DNA from 3 places in the Bradyrhizobium cosmicum genome. Region 2 is predicted to be linked to each of the others. Evidence: predicted binding sites of a transcription regulator. Region 2 holds the regulator's gene; each other region holds the start of a gene.
The links. The regulator PhoB, encoded in region 2, activates phosphate uptake and scavenging genes when phosphate is short. The targets are predictions, from matches to a motif close to TGTCATNNANCTGTCAT.
Positions count from the first base shown of each region.

Region 1: a site for PhoB is predicted at 1,976-1,992, ahead of phnF (phosphonate metabolism transcriptional regulator PhnF). Genes of this name have one in related genera too.
Region 3: a site for PhoB is predicted at 1,704-1,720, ahead of FNV92_RS05925 (YdcH family protein). Genes of this name have one in related genera too.

Region 1 is NZ_CP041656.2:6,860,952-6,864,223, reverse strand. It holds gene phnE (phosphonate ABC transporter, permease protein PhnE) at 1-188, shown strand, start outside; gene phnE (phosphonate ABC transporter, permease protein PhnE) at 239-1,033, shown strand; gene phnF (phosphonate metabolism transcriptional regulator PhnF) at 1,211-1,942, opposite strand; gene phnG (phosphonate C-P lyase system protein PhnG) at 2,062-2,526, shown strand; gene phnH (phosphonate C-P lyase system protein PhnH) at 2,531-3,139, shown strand; gene FNV92_RS32700 (carbon-phosphorus lyase complex subunit) at 3,142-3,272, shown strand, end outside.
Region 2 is NZ_CP041656.2:7,008,097-7,011,368, reverse strand. It holds gene pstB (phosphate ABC transporter ATP-binding protein PstB) at 1-701, shown strand, start outside; gene phoU (phosphate signaling complex protein PhoU) at 713-1,429, shown strand; gene phoB (phosphate regulon transcriptional regulator PhoB) at 1,452-2,159, shown strand; gene FNV92_RS33430 (GcrA family cell cycle regulator) at 2,380-2,892, opposite strand.
Region 3 is NZ_CP041656.2:1,279,520-1,282,791, forward strand. It holds gene FNV92_RS05905 (GGDEF domain-containing protein) at 1-651, shown strand, start outside; gene FNV92_RS05910 (hypothetical protein) at 654-905, opposite strand; gene FNV92_RS05915 (hypothetical protein) at 929-1,141, opposite strand; gene FNV92_RS05920 (YdcH family protein) at 1,273-1,479, opposite strand; gene FNV92_RS05925 (YdcH family protein) at 1,806-1,988, shown strand; gene FNV92_RS05930 (NAD(P)/FAD-dependent oxidoreductase) at 2,103-3,206, opposite strand.

The DNA of each region.
Region 1 (3,272 bases), 150 kb from region 2:
GCGAAGCCTCGGTGATGGGCTTCGTCGGTGCCGGCGGCATCGGCCAGGAGCTCGTCGTCGCCATCCGCAAATTCTATTATTCGGACGTCAGCGCCATCCTGCTCACCATCATCGTCACGGTCTTCATGATCGATATCGCCACAGGCTGGCTGCGCGGCCGCCTGTTCGGCAAGGGGGCGCGAACGTGACGAGGCAGCGCGAGGTCGATACCGCGCAGATTCGAGCGCGCTACCCCGATGTGTTCGACCGACCGGCCTCGGCGCGGCTCGCAATGCCGGCGATGATCGTCGCGGCGCTAGCAGTCTTTGTGTACGGGCTGGTCGATCTCGATTTCTCGCCGTCGCGGTTCATCAACGGTCTCAGCCAGCTCGGCTGGATCAGCATGATGATGATCCCGCCGGATCCCGGTTCTTCGCTGCCGATCTACCTGAAGGCGCTCGGCGAGACGCTCTCGATCGCGCTGCTCGGCACGACGCTGGCCGCGGTGTTTGCGCTCCCGGTCAGCCTGTTTGCCGCACGCAACATCGTGCCGTCAAAAATCCTGCGCTTCCCTGTCAGGCGCTTCCTGGATTCGATCCGCGGCGTCGACACGCTGATCTGGGCGCTGGTGTGGATCAACGTGGTCGGGCTCGGCCCGTTCGCCGGCGTGCTCGCGATCGCCGTGTCGGATTTCGGCGCCTTCGGCAAGCTGTTCTCCGAGGCGATCGAGGGCGCCGACCAGAAGCAGGTCGAAGGCATCCGTGCCTCCGGAGGCAGCCCGCTGCATGAGATCCGCTTCGGCCTGCTGCCGCAGGTGCTGCCTGTCATCGCCGGCCAGGTGCTCTATTTCATCGAGTCGAACACGCGCTCGGCCACCATCATCGGCATCGTCGGCGCCGGCGGCATCGGCCTCCAGCTCGCCGAGCAGATCCGCGTACTGGAATGGCAGAAGGTGTCGTTCCTGATTTTGATGATCCTGGTCGCTGTCGCCGCGATCGATTTCATTTCGAGCAAGCTGCGGTTTGCGATCATCGGACCAAGGGCGGTGGCGTAGGTTCTTCGCCTCTCCCCGCCTGCGGGGAGAGGCCGACGCGCGTAGCGCGGCGGGTGAGGGGGACTCTCCACGAATCCGACTCCTGCCGTGATTGCGGAGACAGCCCCTCACCCCAACCCTCTCAGCGCGGGCGAAGCCCGTCGCGCGCCCGTGATAACGGGGAGAGGAAGAGGCAGCTCACCCGTTCTCCACCAGAAACTCCACCCGCTCCGCAGCGAACCGCGAGTGCTTGGTCACCAGCGGTTTGCCGTCGAGATCGTGATCGGTCGCGTCGACCACCAGGATCGGCCGGCCCAGCGGCAGGTCCAGCCGTGCAGTGTCGGTCGCATCCACGATGCCGGCCGTGATCCTCGTCGCGCCGCGGCGATAGTCGCGCACGCCATAGTGCTCGAGCAATTTCGTCATCGAACGCGTCGCGGCGAACACCTCGCCTGCGCCCGGAAACAATTCCGCTGACAGCCAGGTGGTGGAGACACAAATCGGCGTGCGGTCGGCTAGCCGGATCGCCTCGATCCGCACCAGCGGCGCGCCGGTCTTCAGACCGAGCTCCCGCGCCAGTTCACGGGTCGCGACGTCATCGGTCGCTTCGATCAATCGGCCATGCGGCTCGCGGCCGTCGGCACCGACGATCTCGGAGAAGCGCGTGCGCGAGCGCAGGGGATAAGCGAGGCGCTGCGCCTCGACATAGGTTCCGCTGCCGCGCTCGGCACGCACGATGCCGCGCTCGGCAAGGGCTGCCAGCGCGCGCCGCACGGTGTGGCGGTTGACGCGATAAGTTTCGGCGATCTCCGTCTCGCCCGGCAGCTTGTCGCCGGCCGCAAAGCGGCCGTCGGCGATGCCGCGCTCGATGCCGTCGGCAACGAGGCGCCACAGCGCGACGCCCGAGGAGGCGGTGTCCTGCATGCTCATGTCGCCGGCAACCTACTCCAGAAATCACACCTTTGTCACGAAACAGTCATGGCGCTTGCGTATCAAGTTGTCTAGTATCATAGACAACTTGGATTCGGCAAGTTTCGCAACAGAGCTCGGTGGATTTGGTGACCCAGCACAATACCCAGCAAGCCCAGCGCCAGGCCGCAATGGCCGTGCTGGCGCACGCGGAGGCGGGCGAGATCGCCGCCCGCCTCCGCAACTTCGCGCTTCCACCCCATCAGGATCTGCGCGCGCCGGAAAACGGCCTCGTCATGCTGCGCGGGCGGGTCGGCGGCGACGGCGCGCCGTTTAATCTCGGCGAAGCCACGGTGTCGCGCGCTGCGGTGCGGCTTGCGAGCGGCGAAGTCGGCTTCGGCTACACGCTCGGGCGCGACGGCGAGAAGGCGCGGCTGATCGCGTTGTGCGACGCGCTGGTGCAATCGCGGGATTTCGGCGCATCGGTCGAGCGGGACATCATCGCGCCGTTGCGCGAGCAGCTTGCGATGCGTCGCAAGCAGGCGGCGGCGAAGACCGCGGCGACGAAGGTTGATTTCTACACCATGGTGCGCGGTGAGGGGTGAGGCCATGACGACGATTGCGGAATTGCCGCCGGGTTTCGCCGACAAGGTGCTGTCGGCGCAGTCAACCTTCCGTTCGGTCATGGACGCGATGGCGCGGCCGGGCTCGGTCCAGCGCATCGTGCCGATGGCGGGAGCGCCCGGTCCGATGATGCGCGGCACCGCCGCGATCGCGCTGACGCTGTTCGACCACGACACGCCGCTCTGGCTCGATGCGCGAATGTCGGAAAGCTCCGACGTGGTGAAGTGGTTGAAATTCCATACCGGCGCGCCGGTGGTGCAGGACTCCTCGATCGCGAGCTTCGCGCTGATCAGCGACGGCGGCTTGCTTCCGGCGCTCGAGCGCTTCGCGCTCGGCACCAGCGAGTACCCCGACCGTTCGACCACATTGATCGTTCAGGTCGAGAGCCTGGATGCGGGCCGCAGCTTCGAGCTGCGCGGCCCGGGCATCGACGGCGTCGCCACGCTCAAGGCGACGATCAAGCCCGCCGATCTGTTCGAGCGCCTGCATCTCAACGAGGCATTGTTTCCGCGCGGCATCGATCTGGTGCTGGTCGCCGATGATTCCGTGGTGGCGATCCCGCGGACAACGCGGGTCGTAGTTAAGGGAAGCTAAGCATGTATGTCGCAGTCAAGGGCGGCGAGCGCGCCATCGAGAATGCCCATCTGCTGCTCGCCAATGCGCGGCGCGGCGACAGAAGCGTCGCAGAAGTCTCCCTCGACCAGATCTCGGAGCAGCTCGGCCTCGC
Region 2 (3,272 bases):
CGCTGAAGAATATCAACCTCGCGCTCGGCACCAACCGCGTCACGGCGTTCATCGGCCCGTCGGGCTGCGGCAAGTCGACCTTGCTGCGCATCTTCAACCGGATGTACGACCTCTATCCGGGCCAGCGCGCCACCGGTCAGCTCATGCTCGACCAGACCAACATCCTCGACCCCCGGCTCGACCTCAACCTGCTGCGCGCCCGCGTCGGCATGGTGTTCCAGAAGCCGACGCCGTTCCCGATGACGATCTACGAGAACATCGCCTTCGGCATCCGTCTCTACGAGAAGATCTCGAAGTCCGAGATGGACGACCGCGTCGAGAAGGCGCTGCGCGGCGGCGCGCTGTGGAACGAGGTCAAGGACAAGCTCAACGCCTCCGGCCTGTCGCTCTCGGGCGGCCAGCAGCAGCGCCTCTGCATCGCCCGCACCGTCGCGGTGCGGCCGGAAGTGATCCTGTTCGACGAGCCGTGCTCGGCGCTCGATCCGATCTCGACCGCCAAGGTCGAGGAGCTGATCCAGGAGCTGTCCGAGAACTACACGATCGCGATCGTCACCCACAACATGCAGCAGGCTGCGCGCGTCTCCGACAAGACCGCCTTCATGTATCTCGGTGAGTTGATCGAGTTCGACGACACCAGCAAGATCTTCACGTCGCCGACCGATCGGCGCACCCAGGATTACATCACCGGCCGGTTCGGTTGAGGAGACGGGACATGGGTACTGAACATACCGCAAAGGCCTTCGACACCGACCTGCAGGAACTCACCCGGCTGGTCGCGGAAATGGGCGGCATCGCCGAGCGCATGATCGTCGATTCCGTCGACGCGCTGATCCGCCGCGACGTCGCGCTCGGTCAGCGCGTCGTCGCCATCGACGCCGAGCTCGACGCGCTGCAGAAGAAGATCGAGGAGCGCGCCGTGCTCACCATCGCGCGCCGCCAGCCGATGGCGGTCGACCTGCGCGAGATCGTCGGCGCCATGCGGGTTGCGACCGATCTCGAGCGGATCGGCGACCTCGCCAAGAACATGGGCAAGCGCGTCGCGGCGCTGGAGACGGATTTCCATCCGCTCAAGCTGTTCCGCGGCCTCGAGCACATGACCGACCTCGTGCAGCAGCAGGTCAAGTCGGTGCTGGACGCCTACGCCGCGCACGACCTGCCGGCGGCGATGGCGGTGTGGAAGGGCGACGAGGAAGTCGACGCCATCTGCACCTCGCTGTTCCGCGAGCTCCTGACCTACATGATGGAGGATCCGCGCAACATCTCGTTCTGCATCCATCTGATGTTCTGCGCCAAGAACATCGAGCGTATCGGCGATCACGCCACCAACGTCGCCGAGACCGTGTTCTACATGATCGAAGGTCAGGCGATCACCGACAAGCGGCCGAAGGGCGACATGACGACCTTTGCCACGACGGTTCCGAATACCTGACGACTTGAGGAGCGACGACCCGATGGGCGCACGCATTATGGTGGTTGAGGACGAGGAGGCTCTCACCGAGCTGCTTCGCTACAACCTCGAAGGCGACGGCTATGACGTCGAGACGGTGATGCGCGGCGACGACGCCGACACCCGTCTCAAGGAGCACATTCCCGACCTGATCGTGCTCGACTGGATGCTGCCGGGATTGTCCGGCATCGAATTGTGCCGGCGGCTTCGCACCCGGCCGGAGACCAAGCAGCTGCCGATCATCATGCTCACCGCGCGCGGCGAGGAGAGCGAGCGGGTGCGGGGCCTTGCGACCGGTGCCGACGACTACATCGTCAAGCCGTTCTCGGTGCCGGAGCTCCTGGCGCGCGTGAAGGGCCTGCTGCGTCGCGCCAGCCCGGAGCGGCTCGCCACCGTGCTGGCCTACGGCGACATCGAGCTCGATCGCGACAAGCGCCGCGTGGCGCGCTCGGGCCGGCCGATCGACCTCGGTCCGACCGAATATCGCCTGCTGGAGTTTTTCCTGGAGCATCCCGGCCGGGTGTTCTCGCGCGAGCAACTGCTCGACAGCGTCTGGGGCCGCGACATCTACATCGACGAGCGCACCGTCGACGTGCATATCGGCCGCCTGCGCAAGCTGCTCAATCTCGGCCGCGAGCAGGACCCGATCCGCACCGTCCGCGGCGCCGGCTACGCGCTCGACGATCGGTTTGCCAAGGCCGAGCAGACGTAAGGTTCGCTAAAGCAGACGTGATCGGGCGGGCTGCTACCGCATCCTCCGATGTCGTTCCTGCGAACGCAGGGACGCATAACCACCGGACGTGGTTGGGCGAAGACTTGGAGTGACGATCCCGCGGTGACTGTGCACCGGGATTATGGGTCCCTGCGTTCGCAGGGACGACATCCAATTTGTTGAGACCTCTTCGGGCGACGACTGGCCGCCCGCGACGAACTCAGCGCGGACCCGGCTTGGCCGGCGCGCGCCGGCGATCCGCTGCCGGCTGATACGCAACCCGCGAGTGCTGGGCGCAATAGGGCAGGCCGGAGAGCGCCTTGCCGCCGCAGAAGAAGAAGTCCGGGCTCGAGGGATCGCCGACCGGCCAGTGGCAGGTCGCCTCGTTGAGCTCCAGCAGCGACAGCCGCTGGCTCATCGGCACCACGTTGTCGTAGGTGACCGGTTCGGCCTCGACCTCGACCTCGAAGGCCTGTGCCAGCGCGGTGTTGCCGCGCGCGATGGGCCGGCTCACCCGCATCATGTGCTGGGCGGGACGCGCCTTGCGCGGGCGCGGCGCGGCGGATGAAGGGCTCTTGGCGCGGCCGGACAGGCCGAGCCTGTGCACCTTGCCGATCACGGCGTTGCGGGTGACATTACCGAGCTCTGCCGCGATCTGGCTGGCCGACAACCCGGCCTCCCAGAGCTTCTTCAGTTGCTCGACGCGATCATCCGACCAGGTCAAAACGGTCATTGCACCCTTTCCTTCGCCGCGCGCCACCATCCTGGGGCTGCACAGCGAATGCCTAAGCCTCGAAAAACCCGTGCCGTCAGAATCCCTTAAGGCTCGCCGGGCACCGAGAGCCGCCCGAACGTTTACGCCGGTACATGAGGACTTAGAGATCAGAACTGCCGCACGAGATGTCGTATCTGACAAGCCAAACGCTACAATATGGCGTGACTCACGCGCAAGAGTCCGCCGACTCGCTTCCACATGTTCCGTGGCGAAATCCCGCAAAATCGCCACCGCAAGACTACGGATTCAGCGTTTCGCGAGGCTTTCCGGGCGGCATTGACACCCGTTTCACGGGGCATAAGATAGTCCCGCGTGCCGCCCTTAAAAGGCGGCACGTT
Region 3 (3,272 bases), 1.5 Mb from region 2:
GTTCCCAAGCGGTTGGCCAAACCTCCGGCGAAGCGTCCGGCCAAGCAGGCCCAGCGCGGTGCGTCGGCGGCCGCCGACACCAAGGCGACCATCCGCGGCCTGCGGAGCAAGCTCAAGGAGGCGCAGCGGCGGGTCACGGAACTGGAAGCCGCGGCCGACACCGATTTCCTGCTGGAGATTCCGAACCGGCGCGGTTTCGAGCGCGAGCTGACGCGCGCCATTGCCTACATGAAGCGCTATCGCGCCAGCGGCGCTCTGATCGTGCTCGATGTCGATCGGCTGAAGCCGATCAACGATTCCTTCGGTCATGCCGCCGGCGACGAGGTGCTCAAGGCCATCGCGGCGACGCTGACGCAGCAGGTCAGGGCCTCGGATGTGGTCGGCCGGCTTGGCGGCGACGAGTTCGCGCTGCTGCTGTGGAATCTCAGCGAGACCGACGCCAAGGCGAAGGCCGCGATCTTCGAACAGGCGATCGACGATTTGTCGTTCACCTTTCGCGGCCAGCACGTGACCGCGGGCGCGTCCGCCGGTGTTGCGCTGCTGGGCGCGCACTCCGATGCGGGCCGCGCTCTGGAGGAGGCGGATGCCGCCATGTATGTGCGCAAGGCGCACCGGCGGCACGAGCCGCGGATCAGGCTGGTCAGTAGCTGACTTTACAGTGTCGCGAGGTCTTCCGGCACGTTGCCGAACTTGCGCAGCAGCGTGGCGTCGCCGAATTCGCCGGTCATGGGATCGCCGCTGCGACTGAAAGCGACCGCGCCGATGTGGCCCGGACCGCGCGACAAAATCTCGGCACGCCGCAACGCGGCCGTCGGGCTCTGGCATTCCTCGGCTGCGCCCGCAACAGGCGATCCGTCGGCATCGATCAGGAAAGGCATTGCAACGTAGTAAGTCACATCTGACATCGCGTTGCTCCGGGCATCAAAACTTAAGCGGCGCTGCTCCGCATCTTGCTGCGCGAGCTCTCCGGAATGCAGCCGGCTGAAATCGCCGCCCGCAATTCCTCGAGCTCGGCTTCCAGATATTCGTTGGCCATGATCAGCGCCTTGATGGTGCTGCGCAGATTGCCGTCGCACATCGCGATCGCCTGATCGCAGGCCTGTTCATAATGGCTGTTGTCGAGAAGGGCGGTTGCCGGCATCTGCGTTGTCCTTGTGAGTTTTCCTTGGGCGCTTCCTGGGCGGCGTTGATCTGCCCAAATGTTCCTATTTTGTTCTTTTGGAGTCAAGTGGATTCCGGATGCGGCGAGCTGCCGCGCAAATCGCCTGTGGATCAGGCGATGATGTCCGGCGTGATCTGGTCTTCGATGAACTGGATACGGTCGCGCAACAACAGCTTGCGCTTCTTCAACCGCTGTAACCGCAATAGGTCGGGGGCAGGCGATTGATGCAGTGCATCGATCGCCGCATCGAGATCTCGGTGTTCCTGCTGCAACCGGGTGAGCTCGGCTTCGAGCTCACGCTCGTCTTCATTGGTCATGTCTGCGGTGGCCGAAAACCGATGGCGTGAGATTAAGGCTGTGGATGCCCTGTGGAAATTATCGTCCTTGCGCGCCGTGATCGCAAGCGATCTCGGGCCGTCGCTCACCGATCTCTCGCAAGATAGTTCAACGATTCGTTGCGGCGCTACGCAACCACATTGATATCATGAATTTTTCCTGCACGGTTCCTTACTCACGCTTCGTTACATATGAATTTTCAAAAATGACACTGCGACGACGGATACCCATCGACAGAACGAATCGGTGATGTACACTTCCTCGTCCGGATCGAATCCAAGGTTCACCCCTACCGAGGAGGTTTCGAATGACAATTCAGGCACATCTGGTTGAATTGGAACGGAAGCACAAAACTCTCGAACACGAATTGCACGAAGCTCTCGTGCACCTTTCAACAGACGACCTGCAAATTGTTGAGTTGAAGCGCCGGAAGTTGATGGTCAAGGACCAGATCGAGCGTCTGAGGCACACCGGCGACACGCTCCACTAGTAACCCCCGTAACAGCGTAGAGTTTGGACCGTACCCTTTCAGGCAGGGGTGAGAGCTATTGCGCTCATCCCTGCTGCAGGGTGCGTATGTCGCGCGGCGATGTTTGCGCGGCGCCTAGATTTGCGCCAACTCGGCGACGTGATCCGCGATCGCGAGCGACGACGTCAGCCCCGGCGATTCGATTCCGAACAGATTGACCAGGCCTTCGACGCCATGATCGCGCGGCCCCTGCATCAGGAAATCCTGCGTGGCCACCGCCGGCGGCACGATCTTCGGGCGAATGCCTGAATAGCTCGGCATCAGCGCGCCATCGGGCAGCGTCGGCCAGTATTTTCGGATCGCCGGATAGAAGCGCTCGGCGCGTGATGGATCAACCTCGTAATCGATCGTCTCGATCCACTCGACGTCGGGGCCGAAACGCGCCTGTCCCGCCATGTCCAGCGTCAGATGCACGCCGAGTCCGCCGGGCTCGGGCACCGGATAGATCAGGCGCGAGAACGGCGCCTTGGCGTTGCAGCTGAAGTAGTTTCCCTTGGCGAGATAGGCCGGCGGAATCCGGTCGATCGGCATGCCATCGATGTGGCGCGCCACGTTCGTTGCCGAGAGCCCGGCGGCATTGACGAGCAGGTCGCATTGCAGCGTCATCGGTGCTTCGCCGCCCGCCTCGACTTCGATGACGCCGCCGGCCGCCTTGGCGCGGATCAGCGGGGTGTGAAACGCGAAGGCGGCGCCGGCGGCCTCGGCCTCGCCGCGCAGCGAGAGCATGTAGGCATGGCTGTCGATGATGCCGGTCGACGGCGAGAGCAGCGCAGCGTCGCAGGCGAGTGCCGGCTCCAGCGCGCGTGCAGCCTCGCCCGCGAGCAGTTGCATGTCGAGCACCCCATTGGCCTCGGCATGCGCCTTGATCGATTGCAGCTTCTCGGTCTCTTTCGGGTTGGTCGCGACGATCAGCTTGCCGCAATTCCTGTGCGGAATGCCGCGCTCGCCACAGTAGCGGTACAGCGCGTGCTTGCCGTTGACGCACATGCGGGCCATCCAGCTTCCGGCGCGGTAGTAGATGCCGGCATGAATGACCTCGCTGTTGCGCGAGGAGGTGATGGTGCCGATGGCCTCGGCTTCCTCGAGCACGATCACCTCGCGCCCGGCCTGGGCGAGCTTTCGAGCCACCGCGAGCCCGACCACGCCGGCTCCGATGACGACGCAGTCGACCCTATCCATGGTTGTGCAGAAGGCTCGCCGGAGGGGCCGGTCGGATCGGGTTGCCGGGCAAACGGGCCGCGCGGC